One region of the Paenibacillus chungangensis genome, then DNA from elsewhere that is predicted to be linked to it. Evidence: riboswitches for the same ligand, from Rfam matches in the RefSeq annotation. Region 1 holds a riboswitch; each other region holds the start of a gene.
The links. Region 1 has a riboswitch for cyclic di-AMP ahead of ACFQ2I_RS10565 (KamA family radical SAM protein). Riboswitches for the same ligand answer to the same signal wherever they lie in the genome.

Region 2: it holds a riboswitch for cyclic di-AMP, as region 1 does, so the genes downstream of both, ACFQ2I_RS03635 (potassium channel family protein) here and ACFQ2I_RS10565 (KamA family radical SAM protein) in region 1, are expected to answer to the same signal.
Region 3: it holds a riboswitch for cyclic di-AMP, as region 1 does, so the genes downstream of both, ACFQ2I_RS00230 (C40 family peptidase) here and ACFQ2I_RS10565 (KamA family radical SAM protein) in region 1, are expected to answer to the same signal.

What each region holds. Positions count from the first base shown of each region.
Region 1 is NZ_JBHTJZ010000011.1:202,735-210,998, forward strand. Features, by position in the region: gene ACFQ2I_RS10550 (peptidylprolyl isomerase) at 221-1,399, shown strand; gene ACFQ2I_RS10555 (aldose epimerase family protein) at 1,528-2,409, shown strand; gene deoC (deoxyribose-phosphate aldolase) at 2,593-3,282, opposite strand; gene ACFQ2I_RS10565 (KamA family radical SAM protein) at 3,392-4,507, opposite strand; cyclic di-AMP (ydaO/yuaA leader) riboswitch at 4,696-4,869, opposite strand; gene ACFQ2I_RS10570 (ABC transporter ATP-binding protein) at 4,944-6,668, opposite strand; gene ACFQ2I_RS10575 (diaminopimelate dehydrogenase) at 7,265-8,242, opposite strand.
Region 2 is NZ_JBHTJZ010000005.1:266,883-275,146, reverse strand. Features, by position in the region: gene ACFQ2I_RS03645 (hypothetical protein) at 1-852, shown strand, start outside; gene ACFQ2I_RS03640 (TrkH family potassium uptake protein) at 1,006-2,352, opposite strand; gene ACFQ2I_RS03635 (potassium channel family protein) at 2,367-3,032, opposite strand; cyclic di-AMP (ydaO/yuaA leader) riboswitch at 3,144-3,283, opposite strand; gene ACFQ2I_RS03630 (helix-turn-helix domain-containing protein) at 3,426-4,298, opposite strand; gene ACFQ2I_RS03625 (Gfo/Idh/MocA family protein) at 4,434-5,426, shown strand; gene ACFQ2I_RS03620 (Gfo/Idh/MocA family protein) at 5,426-6,412, shown strand; gene ACFQ2I_RS03615 ((Fe-S)-binding protein) at 7,019-8,264, opposite strand, start outside.
Region 3 is NZ_JBHTJZ010000002.1:41,337-49,600, forward strand. Features, by position in the region: gene ACFQ2I_RS00210 (extracellular solute-binding protein) at 1-1,066, opposite strand, end outside; gene ACFQ2I_RS00215 (carbohydrate ABC transporter permease) at 1,089-1,961, opposite strand; gene ACFQ2I_RS00220 (ABC transporter permease) at 1,975-2,889, opposite strand; gene ACFQ2I_RS00225 (MFS transporter) at 3,137-4,366, shown strand; gene ACFQ2I_RS00230 (C40 family peptidase) at 4,529-5,047, opposite strand; cyclic di-AMP (ydaO/yuaA leader) riboswitch at 5,052-5,184, opposite strand; gene ACFQ2I_RS00235 (glutamine--tRNA ligase/YqeY domain fusion protein) at 5,363-7,036, shown strand; gene ACFQ2I_RS00240 (GNAT family N-acetyltransferase) at 7,116-7,643, shown strand; gene ACFQ2I_RS00245 (VanZ family protein) at 7,703-8,146, shown strand.

The sequences.
Region 1 (8,264 bases):
TCCCCCTCTTAATCTCTCATCCTTATGCCGTTCCTTGCATTTGGACCATATATAATAGCCTCTCCATATTGCGCCGTTCAGCCATGTCATTCATAGTATAGCAAGTGCTTGCCTAAGATTCGACATTTCCTGTAAGCTTTTTTTATTTAAGATTAAGGTTTTTTGGAACACCATTTGTTATAGTAATGTAGAAACTGTATATTCGAAGGGAGCTTGCAGGATGAATAACAAGGATTCGCTGAACAACGAGAATAAAGGGGATCAAGCGGACGAGCAGTCCGTCAAAAAAGAGCGTTATACGTACGAAGAGGAAACTGCCTCTGCCGCCGAACAGCCTGTCGCGTCGGAACAAGAGACAGAGACGGAGACGGACAAGCATCATTCGGAAGACGAGGTAGCTGCTGCTGCCATCGCGGCCGTACCTTCCATTACGGCGGAAGCTCCGACTACTGTCGTCAAGAGGAGCCCTTGGGGATGGATACTCTTATCCGCAGCGCTGGCTGTCGCGTTAGTCGTTGTTATCTTAAAGCCGCCGTTCGGCGTGGACAACAGCAATGTAGCGACAGTGAACGGCACCAATATTAAGAAGGAAGATCTGTACGAATTCATGGTGAAGCGTTATGGAACCGCCACACTGGACAACATGATTACGGAAGAGCTGATTCGCCAAGAAGCGGAAGCGGCAAGTATTACCATTACAGAAGATGACGTGACCAATCAGCTGGACGCTCTGAAGCTGGGCTTCCCTTCTCAGGAAGTGTTCGACATGCAATTGATGCAAGCAGGCATTACGGAAGAAGAGCTGCGCGAAGACATGCGCATTCAGACGTTGCTGATCAAGCTGCTGGAGCCGCAGACTGAAGTAACCGACGATGAGGTGCAGCAATATTTCGATCAGAATAAAGCGACCTGGTCTACTACGGAACAGATCCGCGCTTCCCACATTCTTGTAGAAACGGAAGATGAGGCGAAAGCGGTAGTTGCGGCGCTGGAAGGCGGCGCTGACTTCGCAGAGCTGGCGATGGAGAAATCCAAGGATGAAGGATCGGCTGCTGCCGGCGGCGATCTGAACTTCTTCGGAAAGGGCCAAATGGTGAAGGAATTCGAAGAAGCGGCCTTCGCTCTGGAAGTGAACGAAGTGAGCGATATCGTCCAGTCGAGCTTCGGTTATCATATTATTAAGAAGACGGACAGCAAGCCGGCTGAGGAGCCGGTCTTCGAAGAGAAGAGAGCTGCGATCCGCACGATGCTGCTCAACCAGGAAGCTAATCCTCTGACCAATACGTGGCTGCAGGAGAAGCACGAGAAAGCCATCATTACGAATACGCTTGAGGAGAAAGCTGAATCAGAAGCTTCCGGTACAGCAGGCAGTGAAAGCGGCGAAGCTTCGGCGGAATAATACGTCGTTATACTAGCCATTCGGGCGGATTGCTTGAGGATACCTCGTATCTTCCGGCGATCCGCCCTTTACGCATTGCTCCGTTTCGGGCAGAATGAGAACGTAGAAGTTTATTTTAAATGGAGGTCATGATCGTGAGCCAATTCGAAGTAAGCCAATATGAGGATACGTACACGATATACGAGTTGAAGGAGCCGGGCACTTCGTCCAGAGTGCTGGTCTGCCCGGAGCGGGGCGGCATCGTCATCGGCTGCCAATTGCATGGAGAAGAGCTCTTCTATCTGGATAAGGCGACATTAGAGCACCCAACCGCCAATATCCGGGGAGGCAATCCTATCCTGTTCCCGATCTGCGGACATCTGAAGAATGGAAGCTACGAGTGGGCTGGGACACGTTATGAGATGGCCAATCATGGCGTCGCACGCACGTCGCCTTGGGAAGTGATCAGCACGAGCACGAATAGCGAAGCTTCAATAACTTTGCGCCTGCAGAGCAACAAGGAGTCGCTGTCCGCTTACCCCTTCCACTACGAGCTGGAATTCACCTATGCCCTTGTCGGCGGCGAGCTGCATACCCGCCAGCACTACCGCAATTGCGGACAAGCGGGCTCCGGCGCCATGCCGTTCTACGCAGGGTTCCATCCCTACTTCGCCATCGAGGGAAGCAAGTCGATTCCTTATGATACCGACGCTACTCGCTATGTGGATTACAACGATAATGTCGTGAAGCCTTACACCGGCGTGATCGATCTGAACAATCGTGGGGCATCCGTCTGTCTGCTGGACGCCGAGCGACGTGAGATCGCCTTCCCGATACGTGAAGGCGTGAAGGTGCGAATGCGCTATGACGATCCCTTCAAATATGTTGTGCTATGGTCTGTAATTGACCATCCCTTCATCTGCGTAGAGCCATGGATGGCCGAGACGGGCGAATTGAATCGTCAGGAAGAGCTGGTCCTGCTGGAAGCGGGAGAGACGCTCTCCTGTAACCTGATCATTAGCCGGGCATAACGGCTGAAGGCATACCATAAATAAACTCGGACAGCCGGGGAGCGACCGTTTACGGCTGCTTCCCGGCTGTCCTTATACTGTATGAACCTGATAAGCGCATGTGATCGTCACCTTCATCCACGCAAACTTGTGGATGGTCTATCGAAATCGTCAGCTTGCCTATTCAGCATACGTATTCCATCATCAGTACCCTTCGCCTCGACCTCCGGTTACGATTGCGATGCTGGAGCTGGCGCCGATACGAGTCGCCCCTGCAGCAATCATCTGCTGCGCTGTCTTCAGATCACGAACGCCTCCTGACGCCTTCACGCCAAGCTCCGGCCCCACCACGCTTCGCATCAGCGCAATGTCCTCTACCGTGGCTCCGCCTTTCCCGAATCCGGTCGACGTCTTCACGAAGTCTGCTCCCGCACGCTTGGATAGCTCACATGCCGCAACCTTCTCCTGATCCGTCAGCATGCCCGTCTCCAGTATAACCTTCAGCACCGCCTTGCCCTTGCACACTTCAGCGACAGCTGCAATATCGGCCTCTACCGCCTCCAGATCGCCCGACTTCAGCTTACCGATATGGAGCACCATATCCACTTCCGTCGCACCGTCCGTGATTGCTTGAGCCGCTTCGAACGACTTGGACGCCGAGCTTGTCGCACCAAGAGGGAATCCCACGACCGTCGTCACGCCGACTGGGCCCCCCTTCAGTTGTTCCGCCGCAAGCTTCACCCAGCTAGCATTGACGCACACTGTCGCGAATGAATAGTCCCGCGCTTCCTCGCACAACTTCGTAATCTCCATTGCCGTAGCGTCGGCCTTCAACAATGTATGATCGATCAATGCAGCTATATTAGCCTCCGATGCTTGTAATGCGCTCCCCATCGCCATTGCCCCCTGTTCTGCTGTCTGTTCTGATATGTTCCGCTTTCCTAGTCTTTACTACAGACGAATATATTATATCACAGACGCGTACAGGCCTTTGTCTACTTGCCTAGACCGTAACCTCCTCCTTCGCCTGCCAATAACGCTCGCTGCCCGGCAAGTCGTCGAACCATGCCGCTTCCTTCGGACAATCCAGCACCATGAACTGCCCATACTGTCCTTCCCGCGATTGATGGTACTTCAAGTAGGCCTTGCCACCCGCAATCGCCAATATCTCAATCTTGCCGGAGGAATGGCTCATAGACAGTCTGACTCGCTTGCCGAGACCGCTCGTCCTGGCCTTCGCTTCCTCAACTACCTGATATGCCCTCTCCAGCGACACGACAAAGTCGCGATTACCTGCGACCGGTCGATTAATGAAGAAGTAATACGGCGTCACGCCCGCCCATGACAGCTGATCCAGCAGCTCAGCCAGCACTTCGGGATCGTCGTTAATGCCCCGTATGATCGGCGTCTGGTTCACGACGATCGCCCCTGCCTTATGTAACGCTTCGAAGCCGCGCTTGGCCTCCTCTGTAATCTCCCTGGGGTGATTGATATGCGCCATGACATAGATTCGCTTCTCCGGGGTGGAGAATTCAGAGATGAGCTGCAGCAGTGCTTCATCCTCATAGATGCGCATTGGATTGAATACGGGAATCTTGCTGCCCAGACGGATAATCTTCACATGATCGATGCTGCGCAGCCGTTCGATAATGGATCGCAGCTTCGGCGTGCCCAGAATCAGGCTATCTCCCCCCGTCAGCAGCACGTTGTTAATCTCCGGATGCTCTTCAATGTAAGCGAGACCCGGTTCCACATTAGAGACGGCTTCTTTCACGTCATTACGGAACAGCCGCTTGCGGAAGCAGTAACGGCAATAAGCCCCGCATACTTCCGATACGATGAGCAGCGCCGTCGTCCGGTACTTATGCTGGCAGCCCGGCACGACATAATTGGCCTCCTCGTCCGAAGCATCCCACTTGCCATATTCCATCAGCTCGCCTTCGTTCGGAATAACGAGCTTGCGGATCGGATCGTCGGGATCATTCCAGTCGATCAGCGACAAGTAATAATCGTTCACCCTGAACGCGAACTTCTCCGTAATTGGCTTTAGCAGTTCCCGCTCGCGTTCTGGAATTTCTGCAATCTTGTCCAGCTTCATAATGTATTTAGGCTGCGGCATTCCAACTCCTCCTCAGAATTTGGTCTGCGCGTTATGCCAGTGGATGGTACCGATCCCCACAAAAAATGACCCCAGCATTCGGACGCAAGCGGTCCGAGCATCTTGAAGCGGAGCGGGCAGGTTCATCCTGTCCGAATCCGCCCTTGATGCACCAGGGTCAGATCAAACGTATTCACGATTCACTATGCTTGTGACCCATCCACTGCCGACGAGGTTAGCTGACGGACTCGGGTAAGATGGTCCCCTAAGACGAGCGCTGCCGCTCCATCTATTCGCCCCGTGCGTAGCTGCCAGGCAGCTTCGCAACAATTGGTTCCCCCGCTTTCCAATGCCTAGCATTGGAAATTAAGCGCTATTCCAGTGTAAGTCAACATTTGACAGACGTCAACTGCTCCGAACGCGATTCAACAGCATTCACAATGTTTTAACAAGTCGATCAGTGCGCAGCAGTGGCAAATTGTGCCGCATGCAGACGGCTGTAAATACCGCCCGCCGCAACCAATTCATCGTGACGGCCTTGCTCGCTAATGCCATCCTCTGTGACCACGACAATTCTATCCGCATTTTTGATCGTGGCAAGTCGATGGGCAATGACCAGTGTCGTACGCCCTGCGGACAGCTCGGCCAGCGACTGCTGAATCGCCGCTTCCGTCTCGGTATCCAGCGCGGAAGTCGCTTCATCCAAAATTAGAATCGGTGGATTCTTCAGGAACATTCTGGCGATCGCCAGACGCTGCTTCTGACCGCCGGACAGCTTGACGCCTCGCTCCCCCACCACCGTCTCAAGTCCTTGCGGCTGTTCGCTGATAAAGCTCTCAAGCTGCGCACGGCGCGCCGCAGCCCATACTTCCTCGTCGCTGGCATCCAGCTTGCCGTAGGCGATATTGTCACGTATCGTGCCTCCGAACATGAATACATCCTGCTGAACAATGCCAATCCCTCTGCGCAGCGACTCCAGCTTCATCTCTTGAATATCATAGCCGTCCACCGAGATGCTTCCCTCGTCTAGCTCATAGAAACGAGGCAGCAAGCTGCACAGCGTCGTCTTGCCCGCACCGGACGGCCCAACGAAGGCAACTGTTTCTCCGGCTTTTATCGTCAGATTGATGCCCCGAAGCACTTTCGCTTCGCCTTCATAACCGAACGTCACGTTGCGATATTGAATATCGCCTCTCAACTGATCGACTGCTATGGCGCCGGGAGCGTCTACAATGTCCGGCTTCGTATCCATCAGCTCCATGTAGCGTTTAAATCCGGCAATGCCTTTTGGATAACTCTCGATAACGGCATTAATTTTCTCAATCGGCTTGAAGAATATGTTCGTCAGCAGCAGGAAGGTGAAAAAATCGCCGTAGTTCATTCCTTTCTGCAGCACATAATAGGCGCCCGCCAAGAGGGCGAACAGCGATACAAGTCTCATTAGCATATAGGTGATGGAATTGTTCATGCTTATAATTTTGTAGGATAGAATCTTCGCCAGGCGGAAGCGCAGATTACTTTCCATGAACAGACCTCTTTCATACTTCTCGTTAGCGAACGATTGTACGACGCGAATGCCGCCCACCGTATCTTCTACCCTTTCGTTGAAATCCGCCATATCCTTCAGCAGCCTCTGAACCGCAACCGTCATTTTCTTGTTGAAAAACAACACCAACCACAAGATAAGTGGCACAATAGCAAAGGTGAGCAGTGCAAGCTCGGGGTTAATATAGACCATGATGCCAAGCGCGCCAAGCAACGTCATGATGGCAATAAACATATCCTCCGGACCGTGATGAGCCACCTCGCCGATCTCGAACAGGTCGTTGGTCATGCGGGACAACAGATGACCTGTCTTATTGTTGTCGAAGAAGCGGAAGGACATCTTCTGAATATGATTGAACAGCCGCCGCCTCATCTCCGTCTCGATATTGATGCCAAGTATATGTCCCCAGTAGTTGACGACAAAGGTAAGCACCGTATTAATGGCATATATGACGAGCAACACGGCACAAGCAGCAACGATGATCCCCCAATCGCCGTTCGGCAACAGCTCTCTGATCACATATCCGACTGCGACCGGAAATACAAGCTCCAGTATCGCAAGCAGCACCGCGCTGAAGAAGTCCAGCAGGAACAATCTCTTATGCGGTTTATAATAAGAAAAAAATCGTCGCAGCATTCTTTGCTCCTCTTCTCTCTTCTGTGTTCTGTCGAATTAACCGACAAGTGTTGATAATGGTTATCAATAGAATGGTATACAATTGTGAGGTTGCTGTCAATCCAAGCTTTAGCTTTTAACAGAAAAATACCTCGTATCACATATCCACTCACTGATTAGATATCCTCTGACTGATTCAATATGTATCTACTTACTGGATTTAATGCCCTTAATTTCTTGGATTGACTCCACTCGGACACAATCAACTGGATTTTATGTCATTAATCCGACCATTCACAAGAAAATTGTGCTATTTCACATCATTCAACTGTACTAATTCCATCTGTTCGACGACACAATAACGATTTCGGATGCAACAACTGCACGAAATCCACTTAGCACACTCCTTACCTGCATAAACGCACACTACCTCGCCAAGCGGAACAGCCCACCATTCGGACACTTTCAACCCTCCAACCGAGGCTACATCGCCTAAACAAGGGGGAAGACAATCCCACTTCGTAATGTTATAAACACTCATATAGCAAAAGAAGTACCGCTCCCAATGGCACACTGGGGGAACGGTACTTCATAACTATGGTTATAACGGATAAAATCTACAGCAATTCCTTGCGAAGATCGTAAGCAGACTTCGGAGACAAGTGGCCGAGCGGAATATCGAACACCGTCTTGGCACCCGCTTGTCCTTCCCGGGACAAGCGATGCGCCGCGCGAGCATATGCGACCAGGACGCTTGCCGTGAACTGCGGATTACTTTCCAGCTTCAAGCCGAACTCGATGATCTGCGTCGTATTCTCGCCAGTCTTGCCACTGCGAAGCACCATGCCGCCATGCGGCATAGAGGAATGATTCTTCTTCATTTCCTCTTCGCTAATGAACTCCACAGTCGTATCATAGTCCGCGAAGTAGTTCGGCATGGATACGATTTCTTGCTCCAGCGCTGCCAGATCAGCCCCTTCTTCTGCCACAACATAGCAAGAACGAATGTGCTTCTCTCTTGTGCTCAGCTCAGGGTTCTCTCCGGCGCGTACACGATTCACAGCCGCTTCGCTAGGAATCGTATACTGAACGCCATACTTCACGCCTTTCACCCGTCGAATGGCATCGGAATGTCCTTGACTGACGCCCTTGCCCCAGAACGTATATTCATTGCCTTCAGGCAGAATAGCTTCCGCAAGCAGGCGATTCATGGAGAATAAGCCCGGGTCCCAGCCTGTGGAGATAACGCCGACATGACCATGCTCACGCGCCACACGATCCACGTCTTCGAAGTATTCCGGAATTTTCGCGTGCGTATCGAAGCTGTCTACAATGTTGAACATAGAAGCGAACTGCGGACCTTGCTCCGGCAAGTCTGTCGCGGAACCGCCGCACAAGATCATCACATCGATATCATTTTTGAACTTCTCAGCATCCTCAATCGGATATACCTTCGCCTCGGAAGGAATCGTGGAAGGGTCTCTACGCGTAAATACGGCATCCAGCTTCATATCCGGATTCTGACGGATGGCAAGCTCGACGCCTCGGCCCAAATTGCCATACCCGACGATCCCAATACGGATCTGCTCCTTCATGCTGTCACACACCTTTTCTCTA
Region 2 (8,264 bases), on a different contig from region 1:
AATTATGCCAAAGCAAAAAACCGCGGCATCGTCTCGATGCAGTTAGACGGCTTGCAGCAAGGCGCCGTTATTGACGGCTATACGACAGCCGCTCTGCCTCAATGGGCGCAGCATGAGAACGTTCTTGGCATTGATCAGGGGACACGCGTGCTTGCAGAGGGATCGCACGCGGTTACGTACGAAATTACAGGCAAGAACAGCCAGTCCTCCGGTTACTACGCCGGCATCTATGATGCGCTCGTGTTGAAGCCTATCGCTGCCGCTGGAAGTACAAGCTCCCCTGGGAAGCCTGTATTATCCCACGACAACGGGCATGACCACGGCATCAAGGACGGCCGCTACAATATCGCCATGAATATGTGGTGGGGAAATAATGGGACTAGCTACAAGCTGTATGAGAACGGAAAGCTGCTGGATGCAGAGTGGCTGCTTGACAAGGGGACGTCCGCTCAATCCGTCACCACCTCCGTCTATGGCAGAAGCAACGGCACATATCACTATTATGCAGTATTAAGCAACGCATACGGCGAGACGACTAGCGATGAGTTGGTCGTAACGGTAACGGATGCGAATCCCGCCAAGCCGATTCTGTCTCACGACAATTGGGACGGAGACGGACAGTTCATCATTGATATGAACATGTGGTGGGGCACGAACGGCTCCGTGTACCGATTGTATGAGAACGATACGCTAATCGATACGCAATCCATCGCCTCTTCTACCCCTGACGCCCAGCATGTGGTAACGGCGGTAGTAAACAAACCGGCAGGCACATACGTCTATTACTGCGAGCTTGTGAACGATGCGGGCGTAACGCGCAGTGACACGATTACTGTTATTGTAGAACCATAATCGGCTTCACGTGAAGCGCCGACCATACTAACTGCTCACTGGCTTGTCAGCTTGCCAGCTGGCTGCCAATTCTATCAAGGGTCTGCCTCGCCGCTTCCTGAAGGAAGAGACGTCGGCAGACCCTTTCTTATCCTTCCAATCTCATAGATGCCGTTAGCCGACAAGCACCTTCTCTTCCGGATAGCCGATCTTGCTCTCCTGCTTATGGCGCGCCAGTGCGTAAGCCAATGTAAGAGGCCCCAGCCGGCCAATGAACATCGTCGCAATGATGATGAGCTTGCCCGCGACCGACAGGTAAGGCGTCACGCCCAGCGACAAGCCTACCGTCCCGAATGCCGACGTCGCTTCGAACAGCAGGTCGATGAATGGGACCCCCTGCTCGGTGATAGTCAGCAGGAAGGATACCGCCATCACGACGCCAAGCGATATAATAATGACCGCAAGCGCTCTTAATACGATATCGTAGCCGATGCGGCGGCCGAACAGCTGCACTTGCGTTCGGCCTCTGACACTGCTGTACATCGCCACCAGCAGAATCATAAGCGTATTCGTCTTGATTCCGCCGCCCGTAGATCCTGACGAAGCTCCGACGAACATCAGGAAGATCATGAAGAACTGCGTGGCGGCAAGCATGCCGGCAAGGTCAATGCTATTGAAGCCGGCTGTTCTTGTGGTCACGCTCTGGAAGTAAGCGGACCATAATCGCTCGCTCCAGCTCAGATCGCCGAATACGGCGGGATTGAGAAGCTCCAGGCAGAAAATGACGAGAAATCCCGCCAGCGACAGGAAGGTGGAAATTAAAAGGACAATTTTCGTATGCAGAGAATAACGACTCCACCTCCTGTGCTTCAGCAAGTCCACAATGACGACGAACCCGATGCCGCCGCCGATAAACAGCAATGAAAGAACGATATTGACGACCGGGTCGCCCACAAAGCCGCTAACACTATCCGGCCAAAGCGCGAAACCGGCGTTGTTAAAGGCGGAGACAGCATGAAATAAGGCATAATACGCCGCTTCCGCAGCACCCATCTCCGGCAGCCAGCGCAGCCATAGCAGCAGCGCGCCAATGCCTTCGAAGACAAAAGCGATGGCCGCAATGCTGAATACGAGCCTGACCAGCCCTTGAATGGAAGCGGACTTGGTGGATTCCTGTATAAGTATCCGATGCTTGAGACCCAGCCGCTTGCCGAGAATGACCGCAATGATGACGCCGTAGGTCATGAAGCCTAAGCCCCCGACTTGAATCAGCAGCATAATGACGATCTGCCCGAATAGGCTAAAATCGCTGCCTGTATCCAGCACGACGAGTCCCGTTACGCAAACTGCTGATGTAGAGGTGAACAGTGCATTGAGAAAACCGATCGATTCGCCATCGGATGAAGCCGTCGGCAAATCCAGCAGAAAGGCGCCCATCACGATGATCACGGCAAAGCCGATAACCATCCATTGGTGCGGACTAAGCTCCTTCTTTTTGTATACCTTGAATGATTGCGTCATGGGGCAGCCCCCTCTTATTCCCCGATAAATTTCTCGAAACGGTTAATATCGCGATTGTTGCCGATGATGACAAGAAGATCGCCGGTGTAGATCATATCGTTCGCATGAGGCGACACAACCAGCTCATTATTGGCTCTTCTGATCGCCATCACATTGCAGCCGAATTTTGCCCGAATATTGGATTGGACTAGTGATTTCCCATTTAATCGCTGAGGGGCGATAATCTCTACCAGACTGTGCTCCGGCGACAGCTCCAAGTACTCCACCATATTTTGGGAGGTAATGCGATGCGCGACGCGTATGCCCGTATCCCGTTCCGGATGAACAATATGATCGGCCCCCACTCCTTCCAGCACGCGCTGATGATAATCGCTTGTCGCCTTGGCTGTAATATGCTTGAGGCCGATATCCTTCAAGATCAGCGTCGTCAATATGCTGGCCTGCAGATCGCCGCCGATCGCGACAATGGCGTGATCCATATTTTTGACGCCCAGCTTTCGCATGACGCTGTCATCGGTGGAATCCGCCTGGAACACATGCGGCAATATGGAAGCGAACTCCGACACTCTCCGTTCGTCCTGGTCAATGCCCATTACTTCAAATCCGAGAGACAGCAGCGTTTTTGTTACGCTTCCGCCAAATCTGCCGAGACCGATCACTACAAAATGTTTTTTTTTCATTCGAAACACATCCTCTTTCCGGACTGAATTGGAGTAGAGAGCAAAAAAAGAACAGCAAAAAACCACAGAGGCAAAGGTCCTCTGTGGTCGAAAACGATCACAAGTATACACTTCCTCTCTCGAACAACGCTTACGAGGTTAGCTGTCGGATTCGGGATTCGAGAATTCCCTACCACAATTGTGGATTCACCCCTGCGGCAGTGTGCCGCGATGGTTCCCCCGCTCTATGCAAGATTAAGCGTTCCGTATATTCAATTATTGAGTTAAGCCTTACTCTACTCCTATCAAACACAAAAGTAAAAGTCCATTGAGAGCTGATTTTTCTCAAATTCGGTCAAATCTCTCTATTACAGCGTTTACAATGGGGATATAATTATCCAGACTTCCTCTCGCTCAGCTCAACATCCGATCCCTGAACTGCTTGGGCGTGCAGCCATTGAATCGCTTGAACAGCTCATAGAAGTGCGCCATGTTGTCGAGTCCCACTGAGCTGGCGATATCCGAGACGGTGCGATCGGTCATGACAAGCATCCGCTTCGCGGTTGCGATTCGCTTGCGGTTTACATATTCCGTAAAGGATACACCCGTTTTCTTCTTGAAATATCTGGAGAAATAAACATAGCTCATACCGGCGATTTTGCTCACTTCCGCCATATCGACTTTGCCGTCAAGATGATTATCAATATACTGAACGACAGGTTTAATCACGGAAGCGTCCACTTGCTGATGGGCGGCCAGCACATTGCGGTCGTCATGCCGCAGCATCGCAAGCATGAGGTGCTTGATGTGCATGCTTACGGCAATCTCATACCCCTTCTCCTTGCCCATCACTTCATCGTGAATCAACCGCATAATGGAGCCGATCTCCTCCTGCAGACTTTTATTGCGCATGAGTATATCGTTCAGCTCATCAAGCGGCTTCAACACTTCCATGAAGTAGCCCATATAATTCATCATGGCGGCATCGAAGTACGGCTCCAGGTCCACATGCAGCACGATATAATTCACATACTGTCCTTTGCGGGTTACGCCCCTGTGCAGTTGCGAAGAGCCCAGCACCATAACTTCACCGGGCTTCAACACATAATTTTGAGACGGTGTGTGGATCTCATGAACCCCGTCCAGTACAAGAACAAATTCGATTTCTTTATGATAATGCCATTGCAGCTGATGAGCGGGGTCCACCTCGCCTGCCGCAGCGAATTGCCACACTTTCAGACAAAGCTGTGGATTCTGGTAATGAATAGGCTCCTGATAGATGTGCACGTTACTCCTCCTCACTGAGCGTCAGGTTGAATATGGATATAAAATGCGTTAAATCCCGCATATACTGGAACGCAATATATCGGTAAGATCTACGTGTAAGCGTTAATCTACTTATACTAATAGGGAGATGAATACATGAAAGTTGCGGTATTGGGCTGCGGCGGACTAGGCTCGATTCATGCCAATATTTATGCCAAGCTTGACGGCGTGGAATTGACCGGCGTATGCGACATCAGGCCGGAAGTCGTTCAGAACATTTCGAATGAGACCGGAGCTCCTGCATTTGCTTCCTTCGAAGAGATGCTGAGCGGTGCAGAATTCGATGCGATAAGCATTGTTCTGCCTACGTATTTACACAAAGAATATACTGTGAAGGCGGCAAAAGCAAGAAAACATATCATTTGCGAGAAGCCGATCGCTCTAACGCCTGAACAGGCGGAGGAAATGATCGCTACATGCCGAGAAAACGATGTACAGCTGTACATCGGACATGTCGTCCGCTTCTTCCCGGATTATGTCAATATGAAGGCAGCGATTGACGCAGGACAACTGGGCAATCCGGGTGTCGCTCATGCCAGTCGGATTGGCGACCATCCAGGCAAGGCAAGGCAATGGTATTACGACAAGGAGCTTAGCGGAGGTATTATTAAGGATCTGATGATTCATGATCTGGACTTCCTGCGCTGGACGCTTGGAGAGGTCGACACAGCCTATACGCAGCATACGAATCGGGATGGCGTGGAGTACGCCCTTGTGACGCTGAAGTTCGAGAATGGCGCCATGGCGAATGTGGAAGCGCACTGGGGTTACCCGGGGCCGTTCCATACGAAGGCGGAGATCGCCGGTACTGCGGGCATTGTAAGGGCGAACAGCTTGAAGAGCAGTTCCATGAATATCGTTAAGCAGCCGTCTGGAGAAGTCGGTCGCGCAGTCGTTGCCGTACCCGGCAGTCCCGGCTTCCAAAGCCCGTTCGAGCTGGAACTGAGCCACTTCCTGTCCTGTATCGAGACGGGGGCGGAAGCCCGCGTCACAGCCATTGACGCTTACCGCGCGCTGGAAATTGCCGAAGCCGCTGTACGGAGCGCCGAGACAGGTAAAGCCGTGAAGGTTGCAAGGAGGAATATATGATGAATAAGCTAAAAGTCGGAATGATCAGCTTTGCCCATGGCCATGCCTTCTCCTACTTCCAGGCGTTGCACAAGCTTGATCAGGTGGAGATCGTTGGTATCGCCGATTCCGTGAAGGACAGGGTTAGCGCACTCATTGAAGAACACGGTCTGGCCTACTACGCCGACTATCGCGAACTGCTGGAGCAAGAGATGGACGCGGTTGTCATCTGTTCAGAGAACGTGCACCACGCCGAGCTAACGATAGCTGCCGCGAAGAAGGGCTTGCACGTGCTGTGCGAGAAGCCGCTGGGCATCTCTGTCGACGAGATGCATGAGATGATCAATGTCTGCCGGGATCACAATGTTCAGTTGATGACGGCATTCCCTTGCCGTTATCTGGCTTCTGCCGCCAGCGCGAAGCAGGCGGTAGACCAAGGCGAGATCGGCGACATTATCGCGATCAAGGGGACGAACCGAGGTTCATTCCCGGGAGGCTGGTTCGTAGAGCCTGAGTTGTCCGGCGGTGGCGCGCTGCTGGATCATACCGTTCATGTGATGGACTTGATGAACTGGATCGTTGGCTCCAAGGTAGATGAAGTATTCGCTCATGCCGCCAACCTGTTCAAGGAAGGTCTGAAGACGGACGATGCGGGCATGATCAACGTGAAGTTCGAGAACGGCGTGTTCGGCACGATCGATACGAGCTGGTCGAGGCAGTCCCCCTTCCCGACTTGGGGAGACGTGACGATGGAGATCGTCGGCACGAAGGGCGTCATCTCCGTCGACGGCTTCGCCCAGTCCAACGAGTTGTACAGCAGCGCCGCGGGCAAAGGGCAATGGAGCTTCTGGGGCGACAATATGGACTTCTACCTGGTGAAAGCGTTCGTCGAGGCGATCGCAAGTGGACAACCGGTGCCGATCAGCGGCGAGGACGGTCTCCGTTCCGCTGAAGTGGCGCTTGCAGGCTACCGCTCTGTGGAGTCCGGTCAACCCGTTAAGCTCTAGAGCTCTAGAGCGCCATTGCGACACGCTTCTGTATGACGCAGATGACGTGGTGCCGATTGATGGACGTGACGCTGATGGGTATCGCGCGTTGCTGGAGCCTTCAGCATAGAGGCGCATTTTCGGCTTCTGCAGCCACTTCAACTTTATTGGGCTCAAAGCTTGCTAGTCATTCAACATGTTCGGGCAAGTTAGTCCATATGATAGGTGTGTATGCAGCAGGGTTGTCCCCTTAGTCATTGTAGCGACTTTGGGAACAACCCTGTTTGTTGAGTTTCAACTGAACGATAACACTCGCTAAGTGGATTTTATGCCTTTATTTCTCATCGAATGAACGAAGTTGCTCCAAACAAATGGATTTCATCCAGTTGAATCGTCATCATTCGCAACAAATACGTCGAATAGCTCAATTTTAGTACAAGAAATCCATTTATCTGTATCACAAGTATGATTCAATCCATCAATAATAGCTATAAATCCAGTTAGACTGTGAGCGAAGTCGCATCACGAATATCAATCTCCACATCCGCATATTCCAGCAAACAGCGCTAGCGCCTCATTCCTTTAATCTTCAAAGGAACGCTTCACCTCAATTCGCCTTCAGCGAAATTAATCTGAATTGCCGCTCTTTACGCGCTCATACAAATAATCGACGATATGAAGAGCCTCCATCCGGTAAGGCGGCTTATGCTTCTGGATGCCCAGCTTCATCTGAAGCAAGCAGCCGGGATTGCTAGTCAGCATATAGCGGGCATTCGTAGCAGTGGCATGCTCCATCTTATGCTCCAGAATCTGTCCTGCCATCTCAGGCTGCGTCACATTGTAGATGCCCGCCGATCCGCAGCAGCGATCCGCTTCCTTCATCTCCACGAATGAAGCTCCGTCTACGCTTCGCATTAGCCGTCTTGGCGCATCGGAGCTCTTCATCACATTGCGAAGATGACAAGAATCCTGATACGTAACGGTGCATTCTTCACCATGATCTGCGAATGCGGGAATGCGTCCCTGCTCAACGATAAGACGGCTCACATCGACCGTCCGTTCCGCGAACCACTTCGCGTCCTCGCGCACTTGATCATTGTCGTCCTCATGCAGCAAGTGCCCGTACTCCACAAGCAGTGCGCCACAGCCTCCTGCATTGGACACAATATAGTCTACGCCGGCAGCTTTGAATGACGCAATATTGTGCCGGGCGAGCTCCCTCGCCGCGTCCATCTCGCCGCTATGGGCATGAAGCGCGCCGCAGCAGCCTTGCTCCTTCGGAATAACGACGTCGAAGCCTGCTTCCGACAGCAGCTTGACCGTATTCACATTCGTACCTGCGAACAGAACGTCCATAATGCAGCCTCTGAATAAGGCTACCCTTGCAATCGGCTCGCCCTTGGCGGGATAGAAGGCGCCAAGCCGCTCCACGACGCCGCTTGCGGAAGCCTCCGGCAATACCGCCTCCATCTCGCGCAAGTGCTGCGGGAACAAGCGCATGACGCCGGTCCCGCGCGCCAGCCGCCGAAGCCCCGTCTTCTGATACAAGCTTAAGGAGCCGCCCAGCAGCTTCAACGCCCCGCGCTTCGGGAAGACCCCCTTGAACATGAGTCGGCGCAGCCCCTGTACGGCTGCATTGTGAGGCGCGTGATCTTCAATCGCATCTCTCGCTTGCTCCATCAACTGACCGTACTTCACATCCGCAGGACAGACGGGCTCGCATGCGCGGCAGCCAAGACAGTGGTTCATCTGATCTTGGAAAGCCGTATCCGGCTCCATGACGCCGTCAACAACCGCCTTCATTAACGCAATTCTTCCGCGAGGCGATTCCGGCTCCACTCCCGTCTCCCGGAAGGTGGGGCAAGCAGGCAGA
Region 3 (8,264 bases), on a different contig from region 1:
GTATTTGGCCATCTACGCTTGCCGGAGGCAGCATGGGCATGAAAGCAAAGTCCGGGCGCTCACCTTGCAAGATATCGTTATAGCCGGCTGTGCTTCCCAGCCAGTCATGCGTCACTCCGCCACGGTCTTCACGCAGCATAATGTCCCGGCCTTTCGAGCCGCGCGTGAAGATTTCGGGATCGATCAGTCCTTCTTTATACCAATCAGCGATATTTTGCACGCCTGTCTTGTAAGCGTCCTCATAGGGTCCGAAGCCTATCTTATCATTGGCTAGGTACAGGCCGCGGTTCGCATTCCAGAAGACAAGGAAGTCAAGAGCCGCAGACTTCATTCTGGCGAAGAAAGGCACTTCATCCTTCTGGCCATTACCGTTAGGATCCTGCTCTCGGAATGCTTTCATGACCGTATAGAACTCATCGACGGTAGTAGGCGTCTCCAATTGCAGCTTCTCCAGCCAATCCTCGCGGATGAACCAGCCTTTCGCCACTTGTCCGTCCGGGATGAAGTTGATGAAATAGATGTTGCCGTCTGAAGCGGTGGCGTGGCGTTTCAGATCCGGACGTTCTTCGAACAGTGCTTTGATATTGGGGGCATGCTCGTCAATCAGATCGTTGAGTGGCTCGAAAGCGCCCTCAACACCGTAATTATCATACACGTCCTTCAAATTGAAATGAACGATATCCGACAGCTCCCCGGAAGCCATCGTAATATTGAACAGCTCTTTGCTGTTCGTGGCGCTGCTTGGCGCCGTTCCTTTCAGAGAGACGTTGGTCAGCTCGGCAGCCTTCTGGAATACCGGCCAATCATCCTGATAGGAAACATTGTCGCCGAAGTGCATATGAATCGTTAACTCAAGCGGGTCTTTCGTTACAAGATGGCCTGAAGTTCCGCCACTCTTCTTGTTGTTTCCAGCGTTACCAGCATTGTTGGCGCCTGCATGTGAACCGTTTTCAGCTTTGCCGTCAGAAGCGTTCGGCTCTTTCTTGCTGTCTGCGCAGCCCGCAAGCAATGACATGGTCATGGCGAATGCCAATAGCAGGATGAATCCGTTTCTCTTTTTAAACATAGTATAATGTCCTCCCTTTGTATTAGCCTTTAACAGAACCGATCATGACCCCTTTGACGAAGTAGCGCTGAATGAAAGGATAAACGGCTACGATCGGTATAATAGAGATGATGATAGTGGCATAGACAACGGTTTCTTGTGAGATGGCGGTAGCTATATCTCTGGACGCCATCATTTCCTCACTCAGGTTCAATTCCACAATGAGCTTCTTGAGCAGCACTTGAAGCGGAACTTTGTCCTCGTCCTTTAATAATACCATGGCCCAGAAGTAACCGTTCCAACGCAACACTGCGTAGAACAGGCCAATCGTCGTGAGTGCAGCCTTGGATAAGGGCAAATAAATCTTCCATAAAATCTGAAAGTCGTTCGCGCCATCTACCTTGGCAGATTCTTCAAGATCGTTCGGTATGTTCTGGAAGAATGTCCGCATCAAGATGACATAGAAAGCCGACACGGCAAAGCCTATAATGATAGCTGCGCGGTTATCTAGCAGTCCCAAGTCCCGGAAGTTAAGGTACATCGGAATCATGCCCGCATTAAACCACATCGTGAAGGCGATCATGAAGCTGAGGAACGTGCCGCCCAGCAGCCGCTGCTTGGACAGCGGATAAGCGCCCAGAACGGTAAGCAGAAGGCTGCATGCCGTGCCGACTACAGTATAGTAGATGGTGTTAGCGTAAGCCATCCATATGCCTTCGTATTGCACGACCTTCAAATAGGATTGCAGCTGGATATCAATCGGCCACAGCCAGACAGAGCCTGTCACGACGGCTTCCGAAGAGCTTAGGGAAGCGGACAGCACATAGACGAACGGATACAAGGCGGCCAAAGCGAATAGAGTGAGCGCTATATAATTGAATACGGCAAATATCTTTTCTCCTGATGTTGGTTTCATCGGCTCCCCCCCTTTACCATAGCCCGGTTTCCGTTAGTTTCTTGCTGGTTCTGTTGGCGAATAAGACAAGAATCAAGCCGATAAGACCGTTGAACAGTCCAACTGCCGTGGCAAGATCATACTGTCCCTCCTGCAACCCTGAGCGATAGACGTACGTGCTGATCACATCTGCCGTCTCGTAAGTGGAGGGCTGATAGAGCAGAATAATCGCTTCATAGGACACTTCCATCATCGAGCCGATCTTCAGTATAAGCATAATCGCAATCGTAGGCATCATCGCCGGCAAGGTGACATGGATCGTCTGCTTCCAGCGATTGGCGCCATCCATGACAGCGGCTTCATAGAGAGCCGGGTTAACGGCTGTAACTGCTGCCAAGTAGACGATCGTGTTGAAGCCGGCTTCCTTCCATATGTCCATAGAAGCGATGAAGATCGTCCGGAAATAGTCCGGCTGCGTCAAGAAATAGACCTTCTCCCCGCCGAACATGCTGATGACCAGGTTGACGATGCCGTTGCTAGGTGCCAGGAAATTGGTCACAATACCTGCTACGACGACGACTGAAATGAAGTGAGGCAAATAAGTCAGTGTCTGAACGGTCTTTTTGAACAAGGCATTACGGATCTCATTCAACAGCAAGGCAAGCGCAATCGGAACAGGAAAGGCAAAAATAAGCTGATAGAAATTGATGATAAGCGTATTTCGCAAGGTCCTGATAAAATAAGGACTATCAAAAAAGGTGATAAAGTTTTTCCAGCCTACCCAGGGACTATCCGCCATACCTTTCCACACGCTGAAGTCTTTGAATGCGATTTGCAGCCCGTAAAGCGGTTTATATTGAAAGATGATGTACCACAGCAGGAATGGGATGAGCATAATGTACAGATACCGATCCCGAATGATCGAAGATCGAATATGACTGAATTTCATAAGAGCGTTTTCATCTCCTTTCATCGGGATGGATATTGCCTTCGCGAAGTTGACTTAACTGTATGCCATCCGGCATGACGGTTCAATCGCTACTTCTTCATCGCATCACGATTCTTTCATGGCATCGATAATGCGAACAAAAAGTGTACATTTTTTCAGGATCATCAAAAGCGACACTATTTCGTATATAATGAAGAAATTCAATGTGATGGCAGGATAGATTAAGTTTTAAAGGGGTTATTGCTGAATGAAGAGGTTGATATGGATCGGCTGTCTCTCATATCTTGTGATCGGGATTGCCCATGTGGTCGGAGGAGCTGTGCTGGAGCCGATGATGGCGCATTACGGTCTGGCGTATAAGGATGGCGGGCAGTGGATCATGAATCAGTTTCTCGGTTTTCTTGCGGGAGTGTTGTCGGCGCCCTTCTTATCGGGCAAGATGGGGAAGCGGGGAGTCGTCTTGCTTGCTATGGGCGTACTCACCGTAAGCGAAGCGGCTTACAGCTTATTGCTCCCTTGGGGCTGGATGCTCGCTGTCGCTCCCTTTGCCGGCTTCGGCTTCGGCATGACGGAAGCGATCGTCGGCGCCATGGTCATCGATCTGGTGAAGAATGGCAAGGCTTCGGCTGTTAGCCGTCTGGAGACATTCTTCGGTCTGGGCGCGCTGCTTATTCCCATTACGGCAGCTTTTCTTATTCAACATCATATCTGGCAGCTGTCGTTCCCGATTCTGGCTGCGCTTTCCGGCATCACTTTCGTGCTGTGGCTGTCGATGTCCTTCGGCAATGAGACGGACGATTCGTTGGCCGTGCAGCACTCTGCTGGTAAAGTGAATTCACCCGATGCCGCCGTATCTGTAAAGCATGGCAAGAGGGGGCAAGCAGGCGTGTATGGATATGCGTATTCGGCCCTTCCGTTCCTCGCGCTGTCTGCTCTGTTCTTCATGATTTACGTAGGCATGGAGATGAGCTTCTCCAATTACCTGCCCTCCATCATGATTGCAAGATCCGGCATGGAAGAAGCGGGAGCAGCCGCTGTGCTGGGCTTATTCTGGGGGATGGTCGTTGTCGGACGACTATTCGCCGGAGTACTGGCCGATCGGATCGGCTATGTCCGCTATCTGGTCTATGCGACGATAGGCGCGACGGTTGTCATCAGTCTGATGAGCATCGTCGAAGGATTGACGGGCATGCTCATACTAACCGCATTGTGCGGCTTGTTCTTCTCCGGCATGTTCGGTATTGCACTGGTCTATGCGAATGAGCTGCTGCCCGGCATGACCGAGCGGACAACGAGCATACTTGTCGCCTTCGGCGGGCTTGGCGGAGCGATCTTCCCTCGTATGACAGGCTGGATGATGGATGCTTTCCATGCAGGAGCGACGTTGTGGTACATTGCTGTGCTTGTAAGCGCGCTTCTTGTTCTGCTTATCGTGATGCTGGTGCTCGGTCGTAAGCGCAAGCTGACCCTTACATAATGACTAACGGCGATCGGTTATGTCCAAGGCAAGGGGAGAACGACAGTAACGTTGAAATTCGGCAATATGAAGGCGAAGGTTAGCGTTATGGCGAAATAAGGGGACATTAAAAATGGCGGTGCGAGGATGGAATCCTGCACCGCCATTATTTCAATATATCGATTACTTCTTAGCTGCAGCTACTTGGACTTCTTTCTCCTCTACCGCCTCTACGGCAAAAGCCTGATAGGATTCCTCATCCAATACGCGGCGAGCCGTTACGTAACGAGTTTTGTAATAGGAAGAGTCCAGCTTGTCAATGACCACACCACGGCTACTGGAGGCATGTGCGAAGCTTCCGTCCCCGACATAAATGCCTGCATGCGATACATTCCCATTATTCTTGCCGCTAGTATCGAAGAATACAAGATCCCCCGGCTTCAAGTCTGCCTTGGCTACCTTAGTGCCTACCGTTGCCTGGTCTGCCGATCTGCGGGGCAGGTCGACGCTCGCCTGATTGAAGATATAAATGATAAATCCGGAGCAATCGAAGCCACTGGTCGTGTTGCCGCCATACTTATACTTGGTTCCGATGACTTTATCGATACTCTCTTGCATTTCGGAGCTTGCCATGACGACTCCCGCCTGGAATGCGAGCAGCAGTGCAAGTCCTGCGAATAAGGCGCTGATCTTCTTCTTCAAAACGTGAAACTCCTTCCGGTGCCGACGAGGTTAGCTGTGGGGTTCGGTTGAAGGTCCCCTATGATTCCCAGAAGGAATCAATTCACCCAAAGTGGTTCCCCCGTATCCCTCTGAAGGGAATTAGGCAATTTATTCGTTTTAACTAAGCTAATCATACTGGCAAAATGTTCTTTTGTGTTGAAAGTGAGAATTTTTTAATGGATTCTGAGAGTGTTATGAGAGTATTCTGCTGCAGGCGGTCATAACAAGTGTAATTTCAATTATTTTTGTGTATTATAGTAGGATAAATATGTACCGTGGGAAAGGTTGATCGTGATGGAAAGCGCAACAGAAAACAAGTCTTCATCCTCTAATTTCATTCGCCATATCGTTGTTGATGATTTGCAGAGCGGTCGGGTGCAGGAAGTCGTCACTCGCTTCCCGCCCGAGCCGAACGGGTACTTGCATATCGGGCATGCCAAGTCAATCTGTCTTAATTTCGAATTGGCTGACGAGTTCAAGGGAAGGACGAACTTGCGGTTCGATGATACGAATCCGCTGAAGGAAGATACGGAATATGTGGAGGCCATACAAGAAGATGTGAAATGGCTCGGATTCCAATGGGATGAGCTGCGTTTCGCCTCCGATTACTTCGAGGAGATGTACAATCGCGCAGTGCTGCTCATTAAGAAGGGCAAGGCGTACGTATGCGATCTGACAGCTGAGCAGATGCGGGAGATGAGAGGCACATTGACAGAGCCGGGCAAGGAAAGCCCGGGAAGAAACCGCAGCGTAGAGGATAATCTGGATCTGTTCGCGCGCATGCGCGCAGGCGAATTCAAGGACGGGGAGTTTGTGCTGAGAGCCAAGATGGATATGGCGTCTCCTAACATCTCACTGCGAGATCCTGTGCTCTATCGCATCGCTCATACGCATCACCATCGCACGGGAGATGACTGGTGCATTTATCCGATGTACGATTACGCGCACCCGCTTGGAGATGCCATTGAAGGCATCACGCATTCCATCTGTACATTGGAATTCGAAGATCACCGCCCTCTCTATGACTGGGTTATCTCGGAATGCGAGATGGAAGCGACGCCGCGTCAGTATGAATTCGCCCGCTTGAACGTGACGAATACAATCATGAGCAAGCGTTATCTGAAGCAGCTGGTGGATGAAGGCGTCGTAGACGGTTGGGACGATCCACGTATGCCGACGATTAGCGGGATGCGTCGTCGCGGATACACGCCGGAAGCGCTCCGCACCTTCTGCCGCGAGATCGGCGTTGCCAAGAGCAATAGCGTGGTGGATGAGCGCAATTTAGAATTTTTCATCCGCGAAGATTTGAAGCTGAAGGCGCCTCGCACCATGGCGGTGCTCAAGCCGCTTAAAGTGGTCATTACGAATTATCCGGAAGGCCAGACGGAATGGCTGGACGCAGAGAACAACTCGGAGAACGAGGAGATGGGCATGCGCCAAATTCCTTTCTCCCGCGAAATATATATCGAACAAGACGATTTCATGGAGAGTCCGCCCAAGAAATACTTCCGCTTGTTCCCAGGCAACGAGGTGCGGTTGAAGCATGCTTACTTTATTACCTGCCAGGATGTAGTCAAAGACGAGGACGGCAATGTGGTGGAGCTGCATTGCACGTACGATCCCGAGACGAAGAGCGGAAGCGGGTTCACGGGGCGCAAGGTGAAGGGTACGATCCATTGGGTGGACGCTTCCGCCGCCGTCCCTGCGCAATTCCGCTTGCTGGAACCGCTCATAATAGATGAAGCGCAAGAGGAAGGGAAGTCGTTCCTGGAGAAGATTAATCCTGCTTCGCTGGTTGTGGAGCACGGCTATGTGGAGCCGAATATGGCAGAGACGAAGGGCGGGGACAAGTACCAGTTCTTCCGCCACGGCTATTTTAATGTCGATCCCAAGGATTCTGACGGCGAGATGCTGGTGTTCAACCGCATCGTCTCCTTGAAGAGCTCGTTCAATCCGGCACAAGCTTAACGGAAGCCTGATTAAGCGGTCCGCCCATTCATCAATTTGGCGGGCCGCTTCCCTATACATCCGAGAGAGGGATATACATATGCTGCAGCTATCCGATCAATTTGTTATACGAGATGCAGAGCCGGAGGACTTGGATCAGATCGTCTCTATTTATAATGCGACGATACCGGGCAGAATGGTGACGGCGGATGTGGAGCCTGTGACGGTAGAGAGCAAGCTCGACTGGTTCCGGTCTCGTACGCCGCATGAACGCCCGATCTGGGTCGTTCACGATGCCGTTAGCGGGGGAATGTCCGCTTGGCTCAGCTTTCAGTCGTTTTATGGCCGCCCCGCTTACAACGCTACAGCCGAGATCAGCATCTACATCTCTGAGCCTTACCGCCGCTGCGGTCTGGGATCGCTGATGCTGGAGCGAGCTATCGCGGAAAGCCCGCGGCTTGGATTGACGACGCTATTGGGATTTGTGTTCCGTCATAACAAACCTAGCCTTGCATTGCTGGAGCGGTTCGGCTTTCAGCAGTGGGGATGTCTGCCGGGCGTCGCAGTGCTGGATGGCGTAGAGCGCGATGTGGTCATAGCAGGAAGACGGGTGGAGAAGCAGGAATGATTCCGCTCATAAGGGGGGGATGCTCCGTTGAAAAATAATATTTTGCACGGGGTGGTGGCATGAGAGCCGACCGCTTCGGGTGGCGAATGCTGCTAATCGGAATGGGGCTTGGTTATGCGGCAGTGATGCTCTATTTGCTGTTCATTCGCCATCGCTATCCGATGGCCGGCTATGCTTACAACTTGGTGCCCTTCCGTACGATTGAGGGTTATCTGTTGAACAGAGACGCTTACAACTTCGACACCTGGTTCAAAAACCTGTTCGGCAATCTCGTTTTGTTTATTCCAATCGGGATATTCCTGCCGCTGCTGTTCAAGCGATTGAGAAGAGTGATTCCGTTCACAGCAGCTTGCGTGCTTATGTTGCTTACTGTAGAGACGATGCAAATGCTGCTGAAAGTAGGCAGCTTCGACATCGACGATATTATATTAAATACGCTTGGCGCGTGGCTAGGGCTATATATTTCGTATATGGTCGGAAAATGCCGCGAATTGGGGCATTAAGCAATCCATATTGGATGAGAGATTGAATTGTCATCTTGACGTGATACAGCGGGGGCCGACTGACTGGAAAATATGCAGTTAGATGGTAATATAGCTGAAAGAAAAAGCTTCGGATAAA